Methylotuvimicrobium sp. KM2: one gene and its partner. Each later gene encodes a partner of the first gene's protein in a complex. Links are inferred from orthologs where the notes say so. Each region holds a gene or a part of one and is shown in the gene's direction. Other genes may lie near its edges.

Region 1 (3,198 bases):
CTATACGGCAAGAAGCGCTCAGCGCGATCGTACTGATGCTGTCGCCTATCGTTCCACATATCTGTCAGCGGCTTTGGGAACATTTGGGACAAAGCGGCAGTCTTCTGGATACCAAATGGCCCAAAGCCGATTCGAGCGCGATGCGGCTCGACACGCTCGACATTGTCGTTCAGGTCAATGGTAAGCTGCGCAGCAAAATTTCAGTGGCCGCCGACGCTTCGAAGGAGCAAATCGAAGCCATTGCTCTCGGCGATGATAATGTCAAACGCTTTATCGAAGATAAACCAGTCAAAAAAGTCATTGTCGTACCGAATAAATTAGTCAATATCGTCGTATGAAACGAGGTCGCGCATGAGATTGAAAATAGCCCTGCTAATTTTACTGACATTGGCGTTAGGCGCCTGCGGATACCGACTACAAGGAACCGTCGACCTCCCCGACGATATCAACAAGGTTTATCTGCAGGGAGCTTCGGGCAGTCTGCGCGACCACTTTACTCGGACATTGAGATCATCTCCCGTGCGGATCGTCGATTCGATCGGCCAAGCCGAGTTGGTGATCAATACGTTGAATGAAAAACTGGATAGGCGCGTTTTGTCGCTAAGCTCCATCGGCAAAGCAAACGAGTTCGAATTAAATTACAAATTGGAATACGAACTTTTGGATAATCAAGGCGCCGTTCTGGCTCGCAATCAATCGGTCGAAATTATCCGGGAATATTACAACGACCAGGAAGCGGTCATTGCTCAAGCCAACGAGGAACAAGTAATTATTAACGAAATGTACAAACAAGCGGTACGATCAATTCTCGACCGCACACGAACCCAACTTCACAAATATTAAGGAATATGCACAAAATAACTTCCATAAGCATTAAGCTTTGTGGCGGTTTAGTGACTCGCTTGACAGGACGCCGTGAATACGTCCTTAAAGACGGCTATCTGAACGCCAGGGATGGCGTGAATGCAGATTTTGCAGGAGCAAAATCTGCATTCACGCCAACACCTGTCAACCGAGCCACCAAGCCCCCTTCCAAAATTTGTCGAAATTATTTCATGCTCGTCCCTAAGCCTTGCGTTTAAAAGCGGAACAACTCGAAGCGGCGCTGAACAAAAATTTGGCGCCGGTCTATTTGATTGCAGGCGACGAACCGTTGCAATTGGGCGAAGCCGCCGATGCCGTCCGGCGCGCCGCGAGAAAAGCCGGATTCGAAAATCGCGAAGTATTGACCGTCGACGCTCATTTTGAATGGGCTTCGCTCGGCGAATCCGCCGATTCATTCAGTATTTTTGCCGATAAAAAAATCATCGATTTACGGCTACCCTCCGGCAAGCCCGGCGCGGAAGGCTCAAAGGCATTGACCGAATATTGCTCACGCCTGCCCGAGGACACATTGCTGCTCATCACATCCGGCAAGCTCGACAGCGCTTCGTTAAAATCAAAATGGGCTCAAGCCTTGGATAAGGCCGGCGTCATCATCCAAATATGGCCGCCTTCAGGGCAAGATCTCATCAACTGGCTGCAAAAACGAATGGCGACTAAGGGATTATCCGGCGATCGAGAGGGGTTGCGCCTATTGGCCGGTCGGGTCGAGGGCAATTTGCTGGCTGCCGCACAGGAAATCGAAAAGCTTTTTGTGCTGTACGGCCCCAAACAACTAAGCCGACACGATATCGAGTCGGCCGTCGCGGATAGCTCGCGTTACGATGTCTTTAATCTTTGCGATGTGATGCTGGCCGGAAAAACCGGACGCATACTGAAAATGTTGCAAGGCTTGAAGTCGGAAGGTACTGCGGAACCGGTTGTGTTATGGGCATTGACCCGGGACATCCGTTTGCTGATATCGGTCAAAACCGCCCGATATGAAGGCTTTTCTAAAGATCAGGCGCTCAGAAACGCTCGAGTCTGGGAAAACCGGAAAGGACTGGTTCTCGGCGCCGAACAACGCCTTAAATTAGCGCAATTGAATAAAGCCCTGCTGATGAGTACGGAAGCGGACCGGCGAATCAAAGGGGCTTCCAAGGGCAATGCTTGGGATACACTAACTCAAATCTGCCTACTGATCGGAGGCGCCGAAGTCATGGCAGAAACAATCTAAACCGAGCCCCCTCAAAACGACTATCGTTATCGATTCGCACGATACCGTTTTTCGTTCCATTGCCATGCAACTCGGCAATCGTTGTCGCGAAAAACAATCCAAGGCCGGTATTACCCGGTCCATTCACAACCGGATGCGATAAATCCGCTATCAATTCCGCTGGATAACCCTCGCCGTCGTCCTCGACCTGGAAACAAACCGAATCGCCGGATTGATAAGCCGATAACACAATGGTTTTGCGGCAATAACGCTGGGCGTTATTAATGATCGAAATCAGTACGGTATTAATTAATCCGCTATCGCAATAACAATACAGGTCGTCGGCACATTCGACGATCAAGCCTATCCCGCCCAAAGCCAGCACGCCCCTCTGTTGAGCCGCCACATCGTCGAGAATATCTTTGACTTGGTACTCATCGATCACCGGACAAAACAGCGACGAATCGATTTTGTACAATACCAACAATTGCATCAGACTGCTATTCATGCGGCTTGCTTCAAACTCCAACTGTCGAAATTCGGGAGTCTCTGCAACACCGTCAAGCTTAGCTAATTGTGCAATTAATTCGCGGGCAGTCGACAAGGAATTTTTGATGTCATGAATCGATGCTGCCAAAATCGTCGAAAAATTATTGATAGGGGATATAGACATTAGACCTTGGATTCGTTCACGGCAGACATTTTTTCCAATTGCATCAACATATTCCCGATTTTATCCGGATTAACGCCATATTTAGCGGCTTTTTTGATCAAGTCCTGAGCCCTTGCAAATTTGTGTTGATTAAATCCCGACTTTTTCAAATCATAAATCAAAATCTTGATCATATTGATCATGATCGTTTTGTTTTCGGGCATAATCTCGGCCGCTTCTTCAAAAACCCGCATCGCTTCCAATAGCTTCCCTCGCTTGAACAAATCCACTCCTTTGTTATTGATTTCGATCAGGGCCTGCTTGATCGGTGCAATCAATGCATCCGCATGATGCTCGCTAACGATACTACCCAACATAGTCTTGACGTTGCCGATAAAATGTTCGTCATCGATATTATTCTTGATCAATTGATCCAGTATCGCTTTCGCCGATTCATTATTTCCTTTTA
Region 2 (3,221 bases), 2.4 Mb from region 1 along the record:
CTTCTCGGCGATAATGCTTTTTCGATAATTGAATGTGATGAAGGGATCAGGGTAAACGCATTAAAATAATTAATATATCAATATGTTATCTTGTTGCTTAGAACGCTTAGTCAATTCAGTTTAACTTATGGTACCCCTCCCCGGGCCCCGTTAGGCCGCGCCGAGCACTGGCGATTTTGCCGAGAATAGCCCGTTAGGGGAGCGGCAGGGATGCCGCTCGTTTTCGGAGGGCTAAGGATAGCCCTTCCGAAAACCCTCGGCAAAATCGTCAGCGCGCAGGATGCAGCGGCCTCCGGGTGTCTGCTGACTCGCGCCATCCGGGCGCTCGCACTTCGTGCGCCTTTGGCGTCCCAATCCGCTCCCGGCGGATTGGTCTTTTGGATACTTTTCTTTGGACAAGCAAAGACAAAATCGCCTGGAGCGATTTTGAACAGCTTTAGCTGGCCCGCGGGGCGAAACCCAGGGATGGGTTTCGCAGCAGTATCGCGGTTGTCGGTCCGCGAACCGACTACACATAAGCGTCGCGATAGCGACACAAAGCGTTATTTAAATCCTATAGTTAACCAAGAAAAAGGAATATTTTAACTATCTGATTTTCTATAGTGGTTTAATGCGTTTGCCCTAATGAAGGGATAGGGTGGCGAGACAAGTACATTGGATTTAGTTTAGCAAAGTAAAATAAATTCAAATTTACGGTTGAATTAAACGAATGATTCAAGGATAATGCCCGTTCTCAGCCAATCAGGCTGTTAAGTAATTATGGTAACCGTGTCGGTCCTCCCGCAACGATACGCTGTAAACCCCGCCAGGCCCGGAAGGGAGCAACGGTAGCAGCGGATTCGTGTGCCGGGATGCGGCTGGCAAGGTTACCGCCCAATCTTAAAGTAACCTTCTCTCCGAGTCTGTAATGACTTACCAGGTTCTCGCCAGAAAATGGCGGCCTCATAATTTCTCCGAAATTGTTGGTCAAGAACATGTTGTCAAATCGCTGATCAATGCATTGCAACATGATCGTCTACATCATGCCTATTTATTCACCGGTACGCGCGGCGTGGGTAAAACCACGATAGCTCGAATTCTCGCCAAGGCCATCAACTGCGAAAACCTTCAAGGTCATAATCCTTGCGGCGAATGTAATGTCTGCATTCAACTCGACCAGGGCCGCTTTCTGGATTTAATCGAAGTCGATGCCGCTTCCCGAACCAAAGTCGAAGATACCCGAGATTTGCTCGAAAATGCGCAATATGCGCCGAATAGCGGTCGTTACAAAGTCTATTTGATCGATGAAGTCCATATGCTGTCGGGGCATAGCTTTAACGCCTTATTGAAGACGCTCGAAGAGCCCCCGCCGCACGTCAAGTTTTTGCTGGCGACTACCGATCCGCATAAAATTCCGGTGACCGTGCTATCCCGCTGCCTGCAGTTCAACTTGAAAAGAATGCTGCCGGAGCAAGTCTTCAAGCAAATGGAATTTATTCTTCAGCAAGAAGGCATCGAATCGGAATCGGCGGCACTCAGATTGCTGGCACGCGCGGCCGACGGGAGTATGCGCGACGGTTTGAGTTTGCTCGACCAAGCGATTGTTTATGGCAATGGCAAGGTTGGTCTCGACGATGTGTGTTTGATGCTTGGAACCATTGCTCAACATCCCGTCAACGATTTGCTGACCGCCTTGGCTGCTGCCAATGCGCAGGACATGCTTAAAGTGATCGGCGAAATGGCCGATTTGACTCCCGACTTCGGCGATGTATTGCAACAAATTTTGCAAGCGCTGCATAGGATCGCGCTTTATCAAGCGGTGCCCGACTCTATCGAACACGAGTTCGATGCGGATATGATTGTCGAGTTGGCTAAACTTTTCAGCCCCGAGGATATTCAGCTTTATTATCAAATTGCATTGATCGGCCGGCGCGATTTGGATTTAGCTCCCGATCCTAAAAGCGGTTTTGAAATGGTCATGCTGAGAATGCTTGCCTTTAAGCCTTCCTCGTTGCAGACGTCAACTACATCGGTCCCGCAACCGGCATACAGCGAGCCGGCAAAAAAACCTACAAATAAATCCGTTCCATTGCTCAAGGGTGCCGAACACGCTATAAAACCCACGGACGCTTTTGAGCCCGGTCCGTCCGGACCGGATACAAGCCAATGGGCCGACATGATAGCCGCGATGAGGATCGGCGGAATGACTCGCGAATTGGCGAATAATTGTGTGTTGCAAAGTATTGATGATAAAGTCTGTACATTGCTGCTCGACCCGGGGCATAAGCAATTAAGCGGCGCCCGAACGGTAGAGAAATTACAAAAATCGCTGCAGGATTTTTGCGGCAAACCGATCAAGCTCAACATTATTACCGAGAAAGCCGAAGTCGATACGCCGGCGGTACAATTACAAAAAGACCGAGAAGATTTGCAGCGTTCGGCGGTCGAGGCTATCGAAAACGACGAGACGGTACATGCGCTTAAAGAACGATTCGACGCCAGAATTTTGCCCGGAACGATAGAACCGGTCGCTCAACAAGACAGGAGAGACACATGAAAAATGCCCTAGGCTCATTAATGCAACAAGCCCAAAAAGTGCAGGAAGAATTGAAAAAAGCCCAGGAAGAACTTGCGCTAATGCAAGTACAAGGCGAATCCGGCGGTGGCCTGGTAACGGTCGTGATGACCGGTAAACGGGAAGTGAGAAAAGTCAGCATCGATGACTCGTTGGTCGGCGACGACAAGGATATGCTGGAAGATCTAGTGGCGGCAGCAATTAATGATGCAGTTCATAAAGTTGCTAAAATGAAGGAAGAAAAAATGTCCGCATTCACTTCCGGTTTTCCGATGCCTCCCGGTTTTCAAATGCCGTTCTGATATGATCAGGCAGGGATTGCTCGGGCAATTGATTTCGGATTTATGCGCCTTGCCCGGTGTCGGCCCTAAATCGGCGCAGCGAATGGCGTTTTATTTGTTACAGCGAGACAGGGATGGAGCTATACGATTGGCTGAAACGTTATTATCGGCCAGCAAAAAAATCGCATATTGCGAACAATGCAGAACCTTGACCGAGGACAAGCTGTGTCGGCTGTGTGCCGATAAATCCCGCGATTCATCGATGGTTTGCGTTGTTGAAAGTCCGGCCGATGTTTGGGCGGTCGAGCAAGCAGCAACTTTTAAGGGCGTTTATTTTGTGTTGCATGGACACCTATCTCCGCTCGATGGCATCGGTCCCGAAGAAA

What was found.
Region 2: the proteins of holA (region 1) and dnaX are in contact, whole or in part, in a cryo-EM structure (PDB 8GIZ), measured with the Escherichia coli proteins. The link is inferred for Methylotuvimicrobium sp. KM2 from one-to-one orthologs.

What each region holds. Positions count from the first base shown.
Region 1 is NZ_CP150634.1:4,159,072-4,162,269, forward strand. Bases 218-3,085 are described here. They hold holA (DNA polymerase III subunit delta), read left to right. Parts: upstream 218-1,072; coding sequence 1,073-2,098; downstream 2,099-3,085. Other genes in these bases: leuS (leucine--tRNA ligase), read left to right, coding at 218-338; lptE (LPS assembly lipoprotein LptE), read left to right, coding at 352-843; WJM45_RS17535 (HAMP domain-containing sensor histidine kinase), read right to left, coding at 2,079-2,750; WJM45_RS17540 (response regulator), read right to left, coding at 2,750-3,085. Outside these bases: more of leuS, read left to right, coding at 1-217; more of WJM45_RS17540, read right to left, coding at 3,086-3,198. UniProt on the Escherichia coli protein: Part of the beta sliding clamp loading complex, which hydrolyzes ATP to load the beta clamp onto primed DNA to form the DNA replication pre-initiation complex.
Region 2 is NZ_CP150634.1:1,789,709-1,792,929, forward strand. The notes cover bases 331-3,221. They hold dnaX (DNA polymerase III subunit gamma/tau), read left to right. Parts: upstream 331-907; coding sequence 908-2,536; downstream 2,537-3,221. Other genes in these bases: WJM45_RS07640 (YbaB/EbfC family nucleoid-associated protein), read left to right, coding at 2,533-2,856; recR (recombination mediator RecR), read left to right, coding at 2,858-3,221. UniProt on the Escherichia coli protein: Part of the beta sliding clamp loading complex, which hydrolyzes ATP to load the beta clamp onto primed DNA to form the DNA replication pre-initiation complex.